DNA from 4 places in the Paenibacillus sp. Soil724D2 genome. Region 3 is predicted to be linked to each of the others. Evidence: predicted binding sites of a transcription regulator. Region 3 holds the regulator's gene; each other region holds the start of a gene.

Region 1 (5,509 bases), on a different contig from region 3:
GTAAAATTGATCCATCCTTAATAATCATTGCGCACGCACGAAGTCGTATTTTTTCCATCCATTTCACTTCCGTTCTCATATTGTACCGGCGTGGAATATTATACCATCTTTGTTTTCCGTTTAGGAGATTCATTGCATCAAAGTGTCCTTTAGTTGAATAGCAAAAAAAGGACCCACAGCAACGGGCTGAGGGTCTAAGTTTTATATTTTAAAGGGGGGTCGACTTTTATTATAGGCTTGATTAATTAATGCCACATGAAAATAAGATTTCAATTATGTTACATTTACTTAACTCTTGTATCCGTTAGTGTAGAGACTGCTGATTAATCAAATCAACGAACTTCGCGGTGGTTTCTTTTAGACGTCCCTTTGCATTTGTGGAGTCTAATGGTTCTACCCAAGCAAAACCATCGGAATCATAGCGCGGAAAGATATGCATATGATAGTGCGTTAAATCATTAAATTTCGCATTGTTTTGAAGAATGGTTACCCCATCGGGTTGGAAATGGGATTTTAGTAACCTTGCGAGCAATCTGGATGTCTTCATAATTTCATTTGCAGTAATTCATCTAAGTCATCGACATCATGGTAATGTAGTTTAGGTAGTATTAGTATGTGTCCTTCATTCAGTGGTGCTATATCTAGAATACAAGTCATTAAATCATTCTCATAAATTGTATTTGTTTCAATTTCTTTATTTGCTAATTGACACCCCAAACAAGAACTCTCAGGCAACCTTTTCTCCCCCTTTAATGTCCATATTTATATCTTTATTCGGTATTATTTCCCAACTATCCTGCCAGATAGCTTAAAGAAGCTGCCGTTTGGTTTGCGGCAGCTTCATGCGGTTTAGTATATTAAAGGCAGTGTTACTTTCGGGCAAGTTCAAGTATTGGCAATGTAATATGATCAAACTTTTCGAGGTCATGTAATGAAATCCATGCTATATCAATGATGTCGTCATTATCCTTATTATTGACATCAAGGAACAATTCTCCTCCATTAATTTCAGCCGTAAAACTGAATTTCTGGTTTTTCTCATGTAACAAAGCATTGATACAAATGTCATAACCTGTTTGTTCTTTTACTTCTCTAATGCAGGCTTGTTCTGGACTTTCATATTGTTCAATGCTGCCCCCAGGGAAATTCCAAACAATATCTCCCCGCTCAACATATTGCTTAACCATAAGCACATATTGATTTTTTATAATTATAGCCTGAGCAATCACCTTTTGTATCCACCTTTAAAACCCGATATTCAAACGATAATTTAACTTAATTATTCTACATATTATTCCAGTATCCTGCCAGATAGTTGAGCGAAGGGCCACCACGCCGGCAGCCATTTCATCACTTAACAAGCGTATCCATTTAGTGCAACGACTTGCTCAGTTGAATTTCATTTTCCTCAGTATAATTGCGGTACCATTTGACACCAATCTGGTGAGGGTCTGGATTTGGTTAGCGAACAAATTGGATATCTTCAAATGGTTCGTACTTGTTTTGCTCAATTTCTTTATATATCCGTACGTAATTGACCTGAAAGGTCGGAAAAGGAGCTAGGTCGTGAATTGCTGCTAACTTCATTTCTGCAATCTCATTTTCGTTCATACCCCAATAGGTTTGCCCTAAGGTTAAATGAGGATGAAAGCGACCCAATTCAAAATAACGATCGATCAGCTCTGGTGAAGGGGATACTTTATCCACCAGTAGCTTGTGTAATACATATATTTCCTCAGATTCAACACCAAGGAATATTACTGCACTCCCAAATGTTGCTGGCCCTGACATTGATAAGCGAAAGCTTTTAATTGATGTGCAAATTTCCCTAACATTATCTAGCCAACGCGTATCTTCCGTAAGTCCACCCTGTGCTTTTACTGTAATGTGGGGCTCCACAACATCTTTTAAACGATTACTAACCCAGCGATTACGAAATGCTGCAATTTGCTCTTTATATTCGTCGGGAGGGACAATACCTATGAAATATTGCATATCATACCTCACAATAAACGATGTAATTTACTACTTAATCCTCTTAGTTCTTCAAACAATTTCCATTATCCTGCTTGTTAAACATAATGAAACTGCCGACCGTGCCGGCAGCTTCATCATTCAACTATAGTTCACCTTCCCTCGGTTTAGCTTAACTCCATTTTTGATTTAATGAATAATATCGTGATATTCCCCTTCTTTAGGGTCATTGATTACCAGCCACTGTGCCTGTATAACATTAAATTCTTGAATGCAATGATCGACAGCTTCATCGAGCGTTTCAAACCATAAGTCAGCAACACAACTCTTATCTTCTTGTGTATCATACAAAAAGACATACACTCCACTCTCAGATTCGTAAACCATAATTTTTTTAACGTTCTCCACACGCTCTTCAAGTAGGGCATACATTCGCACTTCAATACCCCCTTATTAGTTCTATACAATATTCTATCATTAAATTAAACGATTCTGCCCGTCCCTCGGTTTAGTTTAACGCCACCCCCAGTCTACAACTTTTTATGTCTAACACATTAACTACTTAATGATGCGAATCGAATGTTTTCCAGCGCAAATGCGAAATTAAAACAAAAACAAGCCCAAGGGATGCTTTCCCTCGGGCTTGTTCACCAGCGTTTCTGGATTTAAGGATAAATTAACACAATTATCCATTAGTTGTAGATAATTAGTTTCTCTAATTCCTATGGATGTGGTTGCATATTCCCAAGCGCTTTGCAATTTGGTTGAAGTGAGAATTATTTAATGAATATTCTACAGATCAATCATCTCATCTTCTGTCCATTCTTTACTTAGCTCCGCCTTCAGTACATCTTGAAATCTGATCCAATCCCAATCCTCTACCCCGGTGAACGGATCAACGGTGTCCAAACGAAATTCTCCATGCTTGCTGCGCGTTACTACACCCGAAACAGTTCTTGACTGGTATTTGTCATATATCGTGAGTTGTACAATTCTTTTGTAAATTTGTGATTTGCTAAGTGTAGCAGAAATGAAATGAATTTCTTGTTCATCGAGTCCTTGCCGCTGCTTGCATTGTTTTTCTTTCTGACCTCTGATTGCGGACTCTTTATGTTGAGGCAGCATGAACCATGAGATGCGTACAAATATCCGTCCGGGATCCCCTCCTGTTCCTCGTCTTCCTCATCTTGAGGAGTTGCAGTACCTGGATGCACAATCTCAGTTTCAGCAATGCCAATTAAAACGGCACGATCAATACTCATTTGTACTGCTCTTCCAAACTGAAAATCGTATTTGTAACCGACATACTCCCCCTGAACACCGACAAAGTCTAAAAAGGCATCGGTTAGCTCTGCAGTGCCGTGCATAAGTACTTTTAGAAATGCTTCGGTAAGCTGGTTTTCGAATTGGCTGTAATATGAAGTAAAGAGGTTTCCTTTGATGACCATCACTCCTTTGAATGAATTCTTTATTATACCAGATATCTATGACACATTTAGCCTATCACGACTAGATTTTTGTCGGATGACAAGAACTTTATCCCATAAATGACAAGAACTTTATCTCATTCCCGAGGCGCAGCATCAAAAAAACACACCGCCTTTTATTAGAAACTAGAATTTATATAGTCAACCTGCTTACATATTGATCAACGTATTTACTAAGTGCTTTATTGTCATCTGTTGGATTATCAAAAATTCTCATAATCATACCGAAAAAAAGGTACAGCATCCTCAATTTTTTTGAGTGGCTGTACCCTTTGATGTAGTTAAGGAACTTTTCTGTGGCCTCCCTTAAAAGCGGGGTTAAATGAAGCAATTTATTTACAAAACGATAGGCACAAATCCATCCTTCATAAATTGAGCAAACGCTAAATGGCCGCTGCTGGAGTCGTTTCCGACCAGTTTAACTCCTGCTTGTTGCACTTCTTCAGCGACTTCAAAGAATCCGGCGCACGCTCCACAGCCGCCTTTAATAATACCAGTCTTCATCACTTGCTTGTATAATGGATTAAGCATGTGATCTGGTTTGCTGAATTCATTTGGCCACTGCGTTCCCGCACCGTCAAAATAGAGTTCAACCTCCATCCCAGCCTCGTGCAGTTCTTATCCATAGAGCAGTCCGTGCATCGCTCTCCCCATATCTTGCTGATTGGCTTGAACAATGATCAAATATTTATTAGTACTCATGTTTAATTCCTCCTAAATATAATAGTAATACAATCAGCCTTTCGGATTAAATGGCGACATCTCTGTATCTTCCCACCATAGTTCAGTGGCATTATTCAATTGAACGACGTCCCTAATTTCAAATCTCACTACTCGTCCCGCACCAGGAAAGGACGCAATCGCCGCCTCATCCCAAATGATTTCAGCCAAACCAGTCAGCTGTAGCGAATGACCATGATCATAGTCGATAAATAACAGACCCGATGAGGGATTCGATTGGATGTTTCCCAATGTGTTAAACATGGAGTTGCCGAAATAGTCGGGAAACATTAACGTTTCTGCATTGACTACGTGAACAAAACCCGGATTCCCTCCTCGATGTGAGGCATCCATTTCTCCCCGATCATTAGTACTGCCGATATAGAACGTGTCTGCTTGCGTAATCCACTCCACATGCTGCTGACTCAGTTCCTTACTTCGCTGTTCCGACTTTAACATTCTATAGGCGTCTTTCTCTGAACAAAGCGATCTTTTCTGAATATACTTCGGACAATTCCCGTAAATCTGATGCGCGGTCACAATGAATTGTCCCATTTCCATAATAGCTGTTCCGTTAACACGCAGTCTGATTCGGCGTTTCGTATCGATAACAAGCAGCCCAATTTGTTTCTGTTCTTTAGACTCCGAAGCAAGAGGGTCACCTGTAATCAATCCAGCCCGTATCACCATTCTCTGTTCATCAAGCTCCTCGACAAAACCTGGTTCTCCAGTCAAAAATGTTACCCATACGTTTCCTTTACCATCCGTGGATGATAAAACCGCAAACTGTTGAGTTATGAGGAAATTAATGATCCCATTCGAAAACCGGTTACCGACCATCTTTGCATTCTGAGCAGCAATCGAACTTTCTCCCGTACGATTTTGAACTATCAGTTCGCCCTCATGATATACCTCTTGCATGTTGCTTCCCTCCAAATTAGATCTGGAATCTCGGATACTTGCGCAGATGGTTGGTTTTACACCAAGTTGCGCTGGTTGGAAGTACTCCTTTGGAAAGCGTGCTACGCATCGACGAGATTAATGTCTCCAGATCGGATTGCAGCGTAACGCAACTTCGCTTAAGATTGGCAAAATGAAGTCCATACAACTTCTCGATGCCTCGATACCCGTCTTCCCGATCGGAAAACTCCAGCGTCAAGCCGGCGAGGATTTCCGGAGAAATCGTCATTTATTTAGCGAGGCACATTCGTTAGTTGGCTTCCCCATTCTCCGATTGGTTCAAGCCAGCTTACAATTCTGTCATCAATTAAACTTGTAAGAGTCTCCTCGTAGTCTTTGCGATATGGCTTTGGAAATTCTTCCTGTAC
Region 2 (5,509 bases), on a different contig from region 3:
AAACGTTGCTTGCTCCCCATATTCGCGGATACGTTCGTCCACTTCTTTACGGGATTTCTCAACCATCTCTTCAATGCGTGCCGGATGAATACGTCCATCAGCAACAAGCTTTTCTAGAGATGTACGAGCAATTTCGCGTCGGATTGGATCAAATCCTGATAAAATAACTGCTTCTGGCGTATCATCAATAATAAGGTCGATACCCGTCAATGTTTCCAGTGCGCGAATATTACGTCCTTCACGTCCGATGATGCGGCCTTTCATTTCTTCATTTGGCAATGATACAACTGAAACGGTTGTTTCAGCTACGTGATCTGCAGCACAACGTTGAATGGCGAGCGTGATGATCTCACGGGCTTTCTTATCGCCTTCTTCTTTGGCCTGCTGTTCGATTTCTTTAATAAGCTGTGCGGTTTCGTGACGAACTTCCTGTTCTACGTTTGTAAGAATGATACTCTTAGCTTCATCCATTGTAAGCCCAGAAATTCGCTCTAACTCCGAAACTTGGCTTTTATAAAGCTGATCAATTTGTGATTGCGTATCCTCGATCCGCTTCTCTTTGTTGGCAACTTGCTCTTCTTTACGCTCGAGAGATTCTAATTTTTTATCCAGCGATTCCTCTTTTTGCAACAATCGTCTTTCTTGTCGTTGAATTTCATTTCGACGTTCACGAATGTCTTTTTCAGCTTCGGACCTCAGTTTATGCACTTCGTCCTTTGCTTCCAGAACCGTTTCTTTTTTCAGTGCTTCTGCTTCCTTCTTTGCAGATTCTCTAATCTGTTCAGCGGCTGTTTCAGCACTGGAAATTTTCGCTTCTGCAAGAGATTTACGGATAAAATAACCAATCCCTAAGCATGCAGCTCCAACAATGAGAATGATCGCGATCCAGATGAATGGCATCATCTTGTTCACCTCCTCGTTGGTTTCTCCAAGGTGTTAGCCTGGGATTCCCTTCGGTTTTTTAATCCGATTTTTAATTGTTTGACTAGTCATACATACCCTACTTATTAAGAGCATGGCTTTTAAATGAATGCGCACCGTGCGTTAGAGGCACTATAGTGCTAATAATCCATAATCAACAGTGTAAAAATTGGCGGTTTCTACATCTGTCCCCTCAAAATCAATGAATTTAGTATGATTTTGAATACATTATGAAAATATACACTGTTATTTTATCTTTTGTCGAAGAAGCTTGTCAAGCGAATGTCCCTGAGATGACAGAATAAGTATTTCCAGCACCTGCACAACACTTAATGTCATTAACTAACTTGACATATAATTAATGTCATTAACAATCAAAGTGGTCATCTGAGATTTCAAACTCATCTTCATTCGATTCACTGCTTAATACCCCCAAAACCTTGTTAACAACAGAGCCCGTATAACCTCTCCGCATTAGAAAAGCTCCTGTCTTTCTTTTACGATCCATTGTCTTGCCTGAGGTTTGCTTCCATTTCGTTTGGCCCAACTTCATTGCCCCTGTATACTCATCTTCGGGATCGATAGTCTCCATAGCATTTTTGACTAATTCTTTATCAATGCCCCTTTGTTGTAACTCCTGTCGAATGAGATTACGACCTTTTCGTTGCGAAATAATGCGATTATCTGTCCACATTTTCGCAAATTCCTCATCATTGATATAATTTTGCTGAACTAGCTTCTCACATGCCCATGCAATAATAGGCACTTCGAATCCTTTTTCTTTCAGCTTACGTTTTACTTCACTTAATGAATGAGGTCGTCTGCCTATCATGCTTATTGCCTTTATATAAGCCATATTCTGTTCCTCATCAAGTGTTATACTTTCGATTTCTTGGAGATGTATGGATTCCCCTTTATTTAACCGATGCTTGATTAAAATATCTTCATGAACGGAGAATGCGTATTCTTCATTTAGAAATATATTGTATCGATGCTTACCACGCTTCTGTTTCTCAACCTTGGTGATGATTAACAATGGTTGTTGCTCTTCACTATTCAAAACTAACCAACTCCTTTAATGAAGAAAAGCACCTTAACACAAGGTTTAAGGTGCTTTCATCTATGATCATTAAAACTTATTCGAAATCTGGTTCCAACTCATCATCTTCCTCGTCAACATTAAGAGGGATTGCTTTGATTAAATTACTGTTCTCTCGAATCCGTAATTCAATCGTTTCCGAGATACTTTTGTTATCCTTCAAAAACTGCTTCGAATTCTCACGGCCTTGACCAAGACGTTCACCTTCATACGAATACCAAGCTCCGCTTTTATTAACGATATCCATCTCTGTTCCGATATCAATAATGCTGCCTTCGCGTGAAATTCCTTCACCGTACATAATATCCACTTCCGCTTGTTTGAACGGCGGAGCTACTTTATTCTTAACGACTTTAATTCTTGTGCGGTTACCAACCATATCATTACCTTGCTTGATCGTTTCCACACGACGGACATCTAGCCGTACGGATGAATAGAACTTAAGTGCACGGCCACCAGGTGTTGTCTCTGGGTTACCGAACATAACGCCAACTTTTTCACGTAATTGGTTAATGAAAATCGCGATAACTTTGGACTTGTTGATCGCACCAGACAGCTTACGAAGTGCTTGGGACATCAAACGAGCCTGCAGACCCACGTGAGAATCACCCATGTCGCCTTCAATCTCTGCTTTAGGCACTAATGCCGCTACAGAGTCAATAACAATAATATCTACAGCACCACTTCGCACTAGTGCTTCAGCGATCTCAAGTGCTTGTTCACCGGTATCCGGCTGAGAGAGTAGAAGCTCATCTATATTAATACCAAGCTTGCTTGCATAAGAAGGATCCAATGCGTGCTCCGCATCGATAAAAGCTGCTTGTCCACCATTCTTCTGTACTTCTGCGATAGCATGCAGAGCTACCGTAGTTTTACCAGAAGACTCAGGTCCATATACTTCAATAATTCTTCCGCGTGGAAATCCACCTATTCCAAGAGCGATATCAAGCGCAAGAGAGCCGGATGAAATCGTTTCAACTTGCATATGTGTAGATTCTCCAAGCTTCATAATGGAGCCTTTTCCGAACTGTTTCTCAATTTGACGTAAAGCATTATCAAGTGCTGCGCGACGATCTGACAAAACACTCACTTCCTTCTTCTATCATTATAGGTATATGATAACTTGTTTTCAGGTGTTTGCCAAGCATTTTTTCGAACATACATTCGACTTTTTAGCGAACAAACAAAAAACCGCAACAAAGTTATCGCTTTGTTACGGTTCTTCCGTTAACACTTAGTCTCATTATATGCGAACTCTAGCTATCTTTCAACTGTTTCCATAAATGATAGAGTGCGCTTTTGGCCGCTCTATGCTTGATGGACTCCCGATTACCAGATAGCTGCAGAGTAATAACCCTTGTTGCTACGTCTTTTTGAGCAAAACCTATATAAACAAGCCCTACTGGCTTGCCTTCAGACGGACTTGGACCCGCTACACCTGTGACTGATAGTCCTAAGTCACTTCCAGTCACAGTAATCAATTTCTCCGCTAAGAGGGTCGCTGTCTCGCTGCTAACAGCACCTGGGGAACCCTCCCCTTCCAGCACATCCATTGGAACACCGAGTAGCTTATGCTTCAAGGCATTAGAATAACAAATAATCCCTCCCAGAAAAGATTGGGAACTCCCAGGCACTGCAGTAATCAAATCACTTAGCATGCCGCCTGTGCAGCTTTCTGCCACAGCAAGTGTCAGTTTCTTCTCGCCAAGCAATTGCAGCACAATCGTTTCGATGGGAACATCTTGGTCGGCATAGAGATGTTCTCCTAATCGCTTTCTAATCTCTAGTTCAGTCGCTTGAAGATTCCGTTCGCCTTCCGAAGCTGTCTGTGCACGTGTTGTTAAGCGAATCGTCACTTCGCTTTCTTTGGCATATGGAGCGATCGTTGGGTCCGTTTGAGCTTGAATTAGATCAATTAATTGATGCTCCAAGTTAGATTCACCGATGCCAGCAAATTTTAGCATTTTGGAATATAGCGGAATCTCATTAGTCATCCGTGCACGCAACCAAGGAGCCGCATACTTGGTGAACATAGGCTTCATTTCTTTGGGCGGGCCAGGCAGCAGAATGAAATGTGTTCCTTCGTATGTAAATGCAACACCAACGGCAAGCCCTGTTTCGTTATGTAAAGGATCACTTCCAACTATCATCATCGCTTGTCGTCTGTTGCTTTCCACCATATGGATCCCGCGTGACTGGAACATATCCGTGATTATTTTCATAGAGGGCTCATGCAAAATCAATTCACGGCCTACAAACGCAGCAAGCACATCCTTCGTCAAATCATCCTGCGTAGGTCCAAGACCTCCTGTACAAATAACGACGTCAGCCCTTGAAGCGGCTAATTTGAAGCTATCTAGCAATCTCTGTTCATTATCACCAACGACTGTTTGGAAATACATATCTACGCCAAGCGCAGCACACTCTCTGGAAAGAAATTGAGCATTTGTATTTACAATTTGGCCTAGTAAAAGTTCCGTTCCAACTGCGATTATCTCTGCTTTCATTTCGAATTCCCTCCTTAAAATGAGAAAACCTCTACCTCGGCATTCAAAGTTGAGCGACCGCGTCTAACGAGGAGAGACTTTGGTCTACGACCAAAGATCCCTAATGCGGGGAGACTTTGGTCTACGACCAAAGATCCCCAATGCGGAGAGACTTTGGTCTACGACCAAAGATCCCTATATTAGGTTTTACCACCAATTCTTAAGTGGTAGAAAAAACACAATAGGTTGCCCTATTGCGCTTTTTCTGAAAAATCTATGACGTGCTTATTTTTTACAAAGTACTCTACACCTGAATACACGGTAATAATTGCTGCTACCCAACTAGCTATAACATCAAAAGGGAAGTGCAGGAACGTAAAAGGAAAATTATTAATAAGTAACGCAATGATGGCTGTTATCTGAGCTGCCGTCTTCGCTTTTCCCCATTTGCTAGCTGCCATCACGGTGCCTTCCAATAGAGCAATTTGGCGAAGTCCTGTGACAGCCCACTCTCTACTGATAATGACAATGACAATCCACGCATCTACTTTGCCCATTTCCACTAATGAGACGAGCACAGCTGTAACAAGCAGCTTATCCGCTAAAGGATCAAGCAGCTTGCCTAAGTTAGTTACAAGATTACGTTTTCTAGCAATGTAACCATCTAAACTATCTGTACTCGCTGCAATAATGAAAATTAAAGCAGCAATAATTTGATTATACGTTATGCTAAATTCCTCTATCCGTATATGAGGGAATTTCACCTTAATCAACAGAAAAAACATGATAATAGGTACTAATAAAATCCTCGCCACGGTGATGCGATTAGCTAGGTTCATGCAATTACCTCCCCGGATAAGTCAAACTCATAAGAGTGGGTAATACGAACTTTAGCTAGTTCACCTATGTTAAGCTTCGCATTCGACACGAATACTTCTCCATCAATCTCAGGAGCATCAAATTGGGAACGCCCAATATATACATCACTTCTGCCATCATATCT
Region 3 (5,509 bases):
TTAGAATTCGCAATACGAATGAACGTATTGAAGGCGAAGAGCAGGTCAAAGCCTTCTTGGATAGTCAAAATGTTGTATATGAACACTGGGATGCTAACAAGCTTCCGGTAGCACTACGTGAGAAATTCATTCTAAGTGATGAAGAGAAAGCTGAAATTATTAGTACTTATGAAGAAGAAATTCGTGATTTGGCTGCTAGACGCGGTTATGAAATTTGGGATGTAATCGCGCTTTCCGATTCAACGCCTAACATCGAAGAGCTTCTGAAGAAATTCGAACAAGTACACACACATACGGAAGATGAAATTCGTGCAATCGTTTCTGGACGAGGAATTTTCATTATCAAATCCGAAAGCGAAGTTGGCTATTTTGATGTTGAACTTGAACCAGGCGATGTGATCTCAGTTCCTGAGAACACGAACCATTTCTTCACACTTATGGATAATCGTGAAATCGTTGCCGTTCGTCTCTTCATCGAAAAAGATGGCTGGGTTGCTTATAACATTGATGATCCAGAATTTAGCAAAGCCTAATTCTATTATATGATGCAAAAACCCAACAGCGCTGGACTTAACGTCCTATGCAGCCGTTGGGTTTTTATTTATTCTGTGTTATCCGTTAGCAATAATCGGTAAAATATCTTGAAGACGGGAAACCTCATATACAGGAACGATCTCATCTCCACTTTGAAGCCCATGGTGATTAATCCAAATATTGCGCATACCTACGCTGCTAGAACCAAGGATATCGGTTGTCAATTTATCTCCGATCATGATTCCTTCCTCAGCTTCTATCCCAAGAAGTCCCAGAGCATGGTTAAAAATCGATGTCGCTGGCTTACCTACGCCAAATTCACCCGAGATCACAATATGATCAAAGTATGGTGCGATATTGGGGACACCTGCTAATTTTTCCTTTTGCAGATCTGGCGAGCCATTCGTTAATAACAGTAATTGATAGCTGCCTTTCAAAGCGTCCAATACTCGAAACGTTTCCTCATATACGTAAGGACGGCGTCGGCGTTCTGCTGGAAATAGTTCTCCAAGCTTATACCCGAGCTCACGATCCTCTATCCCCAACGCCGCAAGCCCTCTTGTCCAAGACTCCGTACGATATCCTGGCGCTAGTTTCTCAAGCTTACGAAAGTTCTCATTCTCACCTTGTGTGAAATTAGCCCATAAGCCTTCAAAGGGATTAATCCCAATCATCTTCGTAAACGCAAAGGTTTCAAAAGATTCATATAAAGAACGCGCTTCCTTGCGAACAGAGGCTTCCAATTCCGCGGGATTCACCGCAACGTGCTTTGCAGCTTCAGCACTTGTCGCTTCGAATGCTTCCTGCACACTGCGATCATCCCACAGAAGCGTATCATCTAAATCAAAAAGCACAGCTTTCAACGTCATCATTCATTTCCCCTTTTGAATGTTGTATCTATATGAGCAGCGATTACTCTTCGTCCGTAAACTTGATGGAATCAAGTTGAACTTTAAGATTGCCGCGGAATGCTTCAATATATTTCTTTCTGAGTTCGTTGCGTTCATCGATTTCCGCATCTGTTAAGCCAACTGTTTTCGCTTTACGAGCAAGCTCATTAATACGTTCGATATTCTGTTCCATGTTGTCACTCATAATGATCCTCCCAGTCAAAAATTCAATATGAGTACTACTTTGCCATCCCTACTAAGGAATGTCAAGAGACAACAAAAAGAGGCATAGGAACATGTGTCCAAGCCTCATCATATTTAGAGTCTATTAAAAATAGCAGAGTGAATTTAAGGAAGCAATAAAACCTGTCCTTCTTTCAAGGAGCTGGTGGATAAATGATTGATTGTCTTTAATTTATGTATGTAGGAACGAACGTTCTCATCGTTTTTTTTATGTGTGGAAGCAATATCCCAGAGTGTGTCTCCACGTTGAATAACGACTTGATCTTGTACGACAGCTTTCGGAGTGATGTTAATAGGTGTCTTGGAAACTGCGGTCTTCGCAGTTGCAGCCCCATCCCCTGCATAGGCTTGAACCATAGCACCAAATGAAAACAAAGTACCAAGAATAACTGCTAATAAAATGAAGCGAACAATAGCTTTTGTATAACTAGAATGAAATGTCATCCCTTTGGATGTGCTAGCAGATCTATGAGGTGCGTTTGTTGTGTTAGTGTTTGAATAAGCCATATACATGAATAATCATCTCCCAAACATTTGTTCTGGTATTAGAATAACACGAACACATGTTTGAGTCAACCCTTTTCTCGAACTTATGTTTGTACGAACTCGGGTTCTATGTTATACTTTGGGTAATGATTCCCAGTATTGGAGTGATAACTATTGAGTAAGATTTCGCAGCGTCAACAAGCTATATTGGAATTCATTAAGAATGAAGTGAAAGATAAGGGGTACCCACCTTCCGTTAGAGAAATCGGCGAGGCAGTTGGACTAGCTTCTAGTTCTACAGTTCATGGACATTTGGAGCGTCTTGAGAAGAAAGGTATGATTCGTCGAGATCCTACAAAGCCACGTGCTATTGAAATTCTAGGACTTGACGGTGCGGAAACGCATTTTGCAGTTTCTGTAGCTCGTGTACCTCTCGTTGGTAAAGTTACAGCCGGTGTGCCTATTACAGCAACAGAGAACATCGAAGACTACTTCCCTCTTCCTGTCAGCATGGTAGGAGATAATAATGTGTTCATGCTTAGCGTCATGGGTGACAGTATGATCGAAGCCGGTATTCATAATGGCGATTATGTCATCGTAAAGCAACAGCAAACCGCTAATAACGGGGATATTGTTGTAGCAATGACGGAAGATGATGAAGCAACGGTGAAACGCTTTTACAAGGAGAAGGATCATATTCGTCTTCAACCGGAGAACTCGGCTTTGCAGCCAATCCTTTTGAAACATGTTACGATTCTTGGCCGTGTCATTGGTTTGTTCCGGGATATGTAATAGCACTACAGCCCTTATTCTACATACAATGCCAATGATAAAGAACCGAGAGGACAATAGTCCCTCGGTTCTTTTGGATGTAAACAGCCTTAAATTACATGGAGCAATGGGGCAAATTGAGGAACTTAAAAGATAGTGAGGCAATCGATCCAAATATAGATATTTCAAAGTTAATGAAATGGGCTTTAATCCCGTCATAGCCAAAAAGGCTGAACTGTGGATTCAGATAAGAGCCTCTAGAGACTGCTATTACGTCATTAAGATCAAATTTTGCGTAAATAGAAGCTTCTAGAGACTTCTATTCGGTAATATTTGGCCCTATTTGATTCAACTTTAAGGAATAGGAATCTTTAAAGACTTCTATTCTTAATATTTCCACACTTTTGGACAAATTAGCGGTCTCTAGAGACTTCTATTTTCTATTTTCTAGCTTCTAGCTTCCTTTTTCCTTCTGCGGTCTTCATCAGCTATCTGCTATCTGCTATCTGCTATCTGCTATCTAACCCCTTGATAAACTCAGGAGTACTCACACCTTTGGAATTAAGCTAACAAATCAGATAAATACAACTAAAATGCAAGCGCCCAATTTCCACGACGGAAAATAGGCTCAACTGTACCATCACCAAGAACACCATCGATCTCAAGATCAGCCGTCCCGATCATGAAATCCACATGAATCAAACTGGTGTTCCCACCGCGAGCTTTCAGCTCTTCACTTGATAAAGATACGCCATCCTGCAAATTGATCGGGTAGCAGCTGCCTAAGGCCAGATGGCAGGATGCATTCTCATCGATGCCCGTATTGTAGAAAATGCGGTCAAGATTAGAGATCGGCGAATCAAAAGGTACGAGCGCAACTTCTCCCAAATAGCGTGCGCCCTCATCCATATCCAGCAACCTTGCTAGATGCTCATAGCCGACTTCTGCCTGATAATCCACAACTTTCCCGTCCTCGAATTTAAACGAAAACCGATCCACAAGCGCCCCATTCACATTTAATGGCTTGGTGCTCGACACCGTCCCATGAACACCCGTTCGCTTAGGCATCGTGAAAACTTCCTCGGTTGGCATATTCGCCACGAATCGTATTCCACTTGCGTTCTCCGTATCACCGCCAAGCCAAATGTGACCCTCCGGCAATTCGACTCGTAAATCTGTGCCTGCCGCTCGATATTGAAGCGCCTCGTATTGCTTCTCATTTAACACGCTGCGAACGCGCTTCAATTGATCCATATGAACTCGCCAAGCAGCTACCGGATCCTCTTCATAAACGCGATTTATACGGAAGATTGCCTCCCACATTGCATCGATCCGCTGTTCTTCAGGCAAATCGGCATACACTTTGGATGCCCACGCTACCGTAGGCGCTTTGATTAAGCACCAACTGAACTTACTTGTTCTCACATAGTGTTGATACTTTGCTCTAGCCGTAGCCATGGATTTGGATGCTCTAGAAATCATGCTTGCATCAATACCTGCGTACAAATCAGGATCCGGTACTTTGATATTCAGTAAAGCTCCACCATTTTCTACAAAGCGTTCTAACATACTCGTATACCACTCTGGATAATAATCAAAAGCTTCATCATTGGCATATTCAAATCTGCTGCGAGTTATCACATCATCCTGCCAGTGCACTTGGACAAAATTTGCCCCTGCCTCATAGGCTTTTTTCACGATAAGTCTAGTTAAATCTAAGGATTCTATCGGCGACTCTATCATCAGATCCTGGCCTTTATGGAGGTTAACCCCAACCTTAACTACAAGCTCAGCGTACTTCTCCAAATTAATTTGAAAGTTGTCCAACATACTTATGATCTCCTTCGCGTGAAAAAGCCCATCAGTTCAGAATCGTTCCTGAAGGCTGACGGGCTTTTCATATCTAATTGTTGCTTAATATCAACTTGCTAGGCGATTAATAAAGGGACAGATATTGATCTCTTTCCCATTGGTGAACTTGTGTGCGGTACATATCCCACTCAATTTCTTTAAGTTCATAGAAATGAGCCAGAGCATGTTCGCCAAGTGTATCGCAAATCACATCATTGCGAAGCAGCTCGTCCAACGCTTGTTTCAAGTTCAATGGCAAGGTAGGAATACCATCGCTCTCTCTTTCCTCTTCGGTCATCACATAGATGTTACGATCAGTAGGAGGAGGAAGCTGCATTTTGTTCTTAATGCCATCTAGACCGGCAGCAAGCATAACAGCGAGAGCCAAGTATGGATTAGCAGCCGGATCCGGGTTACGAACTTCAACGCGAGTGCTCAAACCGCGGGATGCTGGAATACGGATCATTGGACTACGGTTACTTGCGGACCATGCTACATATACAGGCGCTTCATAACCAGGCACAAGACGTTTGTAAGAGTTAACAGTAGGGTTCGTAATCGCAGCAAAAGAACGTGCATGACGAAGAACACCCGCCATATAATGTCTAGCTACATTACTTAAACCTAATTTATCGTTCTCTTCATAAAAAGCATTTACATCACCTTTGAATAAGGATTGGTGACAGTGCATACCAGAACCGTTCATACCGAACAAAGGTTTAGGCATAAAGGTC
Region 4 (5,509 bases), on a different contig from region 3:
TTTGAATCATATTCGCATGTATTTCGATCCCAAACATCTTAACAGAGCTGATTGGTGTTGGATATTCATCCTGCATGGCCGTTACGAAAGGTCCCACCAACACTATGCTGCCTTGCAAGGGCAAGGGATTTTTACTATTAATAACATCAATGAAAGAGAGTGATTCATAACCTGTTGTAGCATCTACTTTCTGCCTCGGCAGTGTGAAAAACTCAGTAGTAACTTGATTTCTTTCGTTAGTCGGCATTACGATATTGCCGCGTTTCCATTGTCCGGTTGCTTCATCTCGCTTCACTTTATCCTTATCATCCAGAACTAGATTGGCAAGCGCAACGCTGAACGCAGGTATGTATACACCATTCTCATCAGGCAGCCCAACTGGCAGCTTCCGAGCCTTTCCATCCTTATCGACAAACACATTAATATGTGCCATTTGCTGCCTACTGGTTGTTAGTGTTGGAGTGGGGTAGTCGATTTTCTCAGGCACAAGATCGCCTGCTTGCTCTTGCTTGGAGGGATAGTTAATTTGGACGGGCATAATGACATTATGATACTTGGCCAGAACATCAGCCAAAGCTTTATCGTCAGCGGGGTTTTTCGAAGGTTCAGCTAGCACGACGTCGATACCAATTGCTGTTGCGCCTGACTGCTCTAGTTTCTCTATCAATTGCGCATAGGTAGTTCGATCCCAAGGAAATTTCCCGATTGCTTTAAGTGATTTCTCATCAATCTTAACAATTTTGATGCGATCCTCTGGCTGACGTTCATCCACAGATTTAGCTTTCCGCAAAACATCTTGGAGGGGCCCCTCAACAAAATAAAACAATCCGCTAGAGTTAACCGTGTAGAAATATGTCGAAAATAACATCAACAAAAGTCCTACCGTTAAAGTTTGAATCCATTTCTTCTTACCCATAAGATCCTCCCAATGTTTACTAGCTTCATTGTAAGATGGCACGTAGAAAATGGCAATAAATAGTTACACGTAAATACAATTTATATCAAAAAAAGAGCTCAATCCCTTTACAGGAACTGAGCTCTTTCGACATTCTGCGAATCACTTCACAAAATTATGTTTTATACTGATTAGCTAAAAGGTGTATCCGCTACTTTAATGGAATCCGTCGGGCAGCCATCTTGTGCATCCTGTAGATCATCAAACAGATCTTCTGGGATTTCAGTTACCCCTTTGTTGCCGTCTCCATCAAAAATCACTTCAGCCAAACCTTCATCATCGTAATCATAGATGTCTGGAGCTGTAGCTCCGCAAGCGCCACAAGCGATGCAAGTATCTTTATCAACAAATGTATACTTTGCCATGATTTCTAACTCCTCCTCAAATTATCCTCAATGTAAAATATAATATAAATACGGACAAAGTTCAAACCTTAAAATTAATTACTCTCAAAATATTGTTCAATAAAGTCAGCTATACCAGGGATATTGTTCAAATCGAAGGAAGGAAAACCTCCAAAATGAAAGGTGAAATCGTTCATATCTGTTGCAATAGCAATGGGCTCAGGCTCAAGAACTTGAATAATTTCACTTTGCTCTAGTGTACGGAAGACAGCAATCTTTGGATGCTTTTCCTTCTTGAAGCCTTCGATAAAAACATAGTCTAGATGTGCATACGCACTTAACTGTTCTTCTAGACTTGGCTTTAGCTTCTTCACGAACACATGAATCCCATCTGGTGATAGGGTTACAACTGCTTCTGCACCCGACTCTACAAAAGTTGTGGAGTCCGTCCCTGCTGCTTCTTTATAATGTCCATGCGCATCATGTTTCATTACGGCTATCCGATAGCCGCGCTGCTTCATTTCTACGATTAACTTAGCCACTAACGTTGTTTTTCCGCTGTTCGAATAACCTGCAAAGCCAATACAATGCGCCATCCTTTGTCACTTCTCCTCTTCTTTGTGAAGGGGATTGTTCCTCAAATGATCCATTTGCAGGGAAGTCCCTCTCGCTTTATGATTTCTAATTAACGTAGCAGGATTGTCGCCCATCATCCCTGCGGTTAGAATCGCATTTTCCCCGAATTTATCACGAAGTCCATCCATAATACGGTTCAAATTTTCTCGTTTAGGCTGCTTTTCATAATCAAATAGATCCAACTGAACGAACGTTTCTTCCTTCATCGTTAGATTCTGCAGCGTAATCCCAAGCAGCCGAACAGGGTTGCCTTCCTCCCATTGATGATCATATAACTGACACGAGGTTCGATAAATATCATCCATATGCTCAGTTGGCGTAGGCAAGGTTACGGATCGTGTAATCGTCCTCATCTCCGGATCACGAATCGTGATCTGGATCGTGGATGCCATTAGCTCCTGCTTGCGAAGTCTTCTTGCTACTTGATCCGCCAGATTTAAGAATACTCGGTGAATTTCTTTGGTATCGGTAAAATCCTGCGGCAGCGTTGTCGTATGCCCAATGGACTTGCTCTGTTCTTGTTCTGGGTTTACTAGTGAATGATCAATCCCATTAGCTGAACGCTTCAGATGCGCACCTAAGATGCCAAAGTGTTTACTTAGCAGCAACTCGTCCCCAGCTGCCAGCTGACCTAACGTATGGATGCCAAGTCTAGTCAGCTTATCCGCCGTCTTTTTGCCAATGCCATATAAATAGTTGCACGGTTTGTCCCACAATACAGTGGGTACATCCCTTAATCGAAGCACAGAAATCCCATTTGGCTTCTTCATATCAGAACCCATCTTGGCAAGCAGCTTATTGGGGGCAACGCCAATCGAACAGGGCAGCTTCAGTTCCTTCATGATCTGTTGCTGAATGTTATTCGCGATCTCAAGTGGCGTTCCAAATTGCTTGGACCCTGTTATATCGACGAAACACTCATCGATTGACATGGATTCCACCATAGGTGAATAACTATAAGCAATCTGCATAAACCTCCTTGAGAAGCTTCGATATAGCTCGAAATCAGGTCTTATCAGTATCAAATCCGGACATAACTTCATCGCTTGCCTAACTTGCATACCTGTCTTGATCCCCACAGCGCGCGCCGCATAAGATGAAGTAACAATTATCCCTTTACGAAGCTCAACGCTGCCAGCAACAGCCAGAGGCTTTCCTTTATATAAATCAGGCTCAACGGCCTCATGAACAGAGCAATAGAATGCATTCATATCTATATGCAATATGACTCTACCTTGCTTGGGATAATGATGCTGAGTTGTCACCATTTATATTCCCTCCCATTGATAAACGACCAACTATTAGAGCCATTTTCAGCATACAAAAAATTATACTTTCAAGCAAACGTATTTTTGCGTTATGATGTCTTTACCCATACTATTATGGTATAATCGTAAATTATACATTAGCGCTTTAAAGCAAGCACAAGCACCTGCACATCAAGCACCGAAGTCACTTTGCTAGCTTTTGAAGGAGGAACCTATGCCAACATCAGTCAAAATCTTCGACACCACACTACGAGACGGTACGCAAGGAGAAGGCATCAGCTTATCCGTCGAGGATAAAATTAAAATTGCCCGCAAGCTCGATGAGCTTGGGGTTCATTATATTGAAGGCGGATGGCCGGGCAGCAACAGCAAAGATATTGAATTTTTTGAACGTGCTCGCGACATGAAGTTCACAAATGCGAAGATTACTGCATTCGGCAGCACACGGCGTAAAGATTCCATTGCTGCGGATGATATTAATCTGAACAGACTCGTGGAGTCAGGCGCTCAGGTAGCAACCATCTTCGGTAAGTCCTGGGACTTCCATGTCACAACAGCTATTCAAACTACACTTGAAGAAAATCTTGCCATGATCTACGACTCCGTTCTTTATTTAAAAAGCAGTGGTCTTGAAGTCATCTACGATGCCGAGCATTTCTTCGACGGTTACAAGAATAATCCCGAGTACGCCCTGCAAACAATCAAAAAAGCACAGGATGCCGGAGCTGATTGGATAGTCCTATGTGACACTAACGGCGGCTCATTACCTGGAGAAATTACTGCCATTGTCACTACTGTTAAACAAAATGTCACCACCCCCATCGGAATTCACGCTCATAATGATTGTGAATTAGGTGTAGCAAACAGCCTTGCCGCTGTACAAGCAGGAGCAGGACAGGTCCAAGGAACTATTAATGGCTATGGAGAACGCTGCGGTAATGCTAACCTTAGCTCCATTATCCCTAACCTTCAGTTAAAGCTTGGCTATTCGGTTATTTCCGATGAGCAACTCAAATCATTAACGCCAGTTTCGAGATACATTAGCGAAATCGCCAACATGCATATGCCTGTTAATCAGCCATATGTCGGGAATGCGGCATTTGCGCATAAAGGCGGTATTCACGTTTCAGCCATTCTCAAGGATGCTAGCACGTATGAGCATACGAAGCCTGAACTCGTTGGCAATAAACAACGTGTACTTGTTTCAGAGCTTGCGGGGCAAAGCAATGTATTAGTGAAAGCCCAAGAATTGAATCTTGACTTTAATAAAGAGCATCAGAAAACCAAAGAAGTCATTGAGAAAATTAAAGATCTCGAGCATCAAGGCTACCAATTCGAAGGAGCCGATGCCACACTAGAGCTTTTGCTGCGCGAAGCATTCGAAGGTCTAGAAGAGATTTTCACATTAGAATCATTTAAAATGCTTGTTGAGAAGTCCGCTAATCAATCGGTTGTCTCCGAAGCCATTGTTAAAGTGAAGGTTCATGGCGAAACGATCTATACCGCGGCAGAAGGCAACGGTCCAGTAAACGCTCTTGACAATGCCTTACGTAAAGCTTTGATCCAATATTACCCTGATATTAAGAACGTCCATCTCTCCGACTATAAGGTGCGTGTCCTTGATGTGAAAGGCGCTACTGCCGGTAAGGTTCGCGTTCTGATGGAATCGACTGACTTCAATACCACATGGAACACGCTTGGAGTGTCCAGTAACATTATTGAAGCAAGCTGGTATGCTCTCGTAGATAGCTTGCGATATGCATTAATCGGAAGAAAACGTGTCGAGCCTGCGAACAAAGATCAACAAGAGCGCCTAGGTTTAGTGAACCATTAATGAGTAAACTTCACTCAAGGTTGAATGACCGAGTTTAAAGACAAGAAAAGCTGCAAAGAGCACGCCAACCATCGGCGCTTTCTTGCAGCTTTTTTACTCTTTAATGAGACTTGCAATTTTCTTATCCAAATCTCTAGGAGAGAGTACATGAACGACCTCGCGAATGACCCCATTTTTATCGATTAAGAAACTGGTTGGAATAGCGACCACTCGATAAGTATCCGCATTCGTTCCTTGCTTATCTAATAACACCGGGAATGGGTATTTGTAGGTTTCCACAAACTTCGTAATGTTCTCCATTTTATCACCAGGTGTCACATTGACCGCGTAGAGATCAAACTGCCCTTGATATTTGTTGTACACATTAACCAAATCCGGTGCCTCTTCCTCGCATGGACCACACCATGAAGCCCAGAAATTAACGAACAAAGGCTTATCACGCGGCCCACCAATCGTGTAGTCTTTCCCATCA

What was found. The regulator LexA, encoded in region 3, represses DNA repair genes until DNA is damaged. The targets are predictions, from matches to a motif close to CGAACATATGTTCG.
Region 1: the regulator LexA is predicted to act here: its motif matches at 3,117-3,130, upstream of ASG85_RS37140 (YolD-like family protein).
Region 2: the regulator LexA is predicted to act here: its motif matches at 3,174-3,187, upstream of recA (recombinase RecA).
Region 4: the regulator LexA is predicted to act here: its motif matches at 3,277-3,290, upstream of ASG85_RS13620 (DNA polymerase IV).

The regions. Positions count from the first base shown of each region.
Region 1 is NZ_LMRY01000029.1:37,622-43,130, reverse strand. It holds gene ASG85_RS22845 (NUDIX domain-containing protein) at 1-58, opposite strand, end outside; partial or broken gene ASG85_RS22840 (HIT family protein) at 305-717, opposite strand; gene ASG85_RS22835 (NUDIX hydrolase) at 870-1,229, opposite strand; gene ASG85_RS22830 (2'-5' RNA ligase family protein) at 1,462-1,995, opposite strand; gene ASG85_RS22825 (hypothetical protein) at 2,164-2,406, opposite strand; gene ASG85_RS37140 (YolD-like family protein) at 2,767-3,099, opposite strand; gene ASG85_RS22815 (hypothetical protein) at 3,798-4,061, opposite strand; gene ASG85_RS22810 (pyridoxamine 5'-phosphate oxidase family protein) at 4,197-5,102, opposite strand; partial or broken gene ASG85_RS39335 (hypothetical protein) at 5,207-5,346, opposite strand; gene ASG85_RS22800 (putative quinol monooxygenase) at 5,375-5,509, opposite strand, start outside.
Region 2 is NZ_LMRY01000001.1:116,703-122,211, forward strand. It holds gene rny (ribonuclease Y) at 1-903, opposite strand, end outside; gene ASG85_RS00560 (regulatory protein RecX) at 1,289-1,981, opposite strand; gene recA (recombinase RecA) at 2,058-3,101, opposite strand; gene ASG85_RS00570 (competence/damage-inducible protein A) at 3,277-4,527, opposite strand; gene pgsA (CDP-diacylglycerol--glycerol-3-phosphate 3-phosphatidyltransferase) at 4,758-5,345, opposite strand; gene rimO (30S ribosomal protein S12 methylthiotransferase RimO) at 5,342-5,509, opposite strand, start outside.
Region 3 is NZ_LMRY01000008.1:38,054-43,562, reverse strand. It holds gene ASG85_RS10455 (1,2-dihydroxy-3-keto-5-methylthiopentene dioxygenase) at 1-533, shown strand, start outside; gene ASG85_RS10450 (HAD family hydrolase) at 612-1,403, opposite strand; gene ASG85_RS10445 (DUF896 domain-containing protein) at 1,447-1,629, opposite strand; gene ASG85_RS10440 (LysM peptidoglycan-binding domain-containing protein) at 1,773-2,180, opposite strand; gene lexA (transcriptional repressor LexA) at 2,328-2,945, shown strand; gene ASG85_RS10430 (aminopeptidase) at 3,513-4,751, opposite strand; gene glnA (type I glutamate--ammonia ligase) at 4,861-5,509, opposite strand, start outside.
Region 4 is NZ_LMRY01000012.1:103,345-108,853, reverse strand. It holds gene ASG85_RS13635 (adenylate/guanylate cyclase domain-containing protein) at 1-916, opposite strand, end outside; gene ASG85_RS13630 (ferredoxin) at 1,087-1,320, opposite strand; gene mobB (molybdopterin-guanine dinucleotide biosynthesis protein B) at 1,395-1,895, opposite strand; gene ASG85_RS13620 (DNA polymerase IV) at 1,902-3,203, opposite strand; gene cimA (citramalate synthase) at 3,418-5,037, shown strand; gene ASG85_RS13610 (TlpA family protein disulfide reductase) at 5,131-5,509, opposite strand, start outside.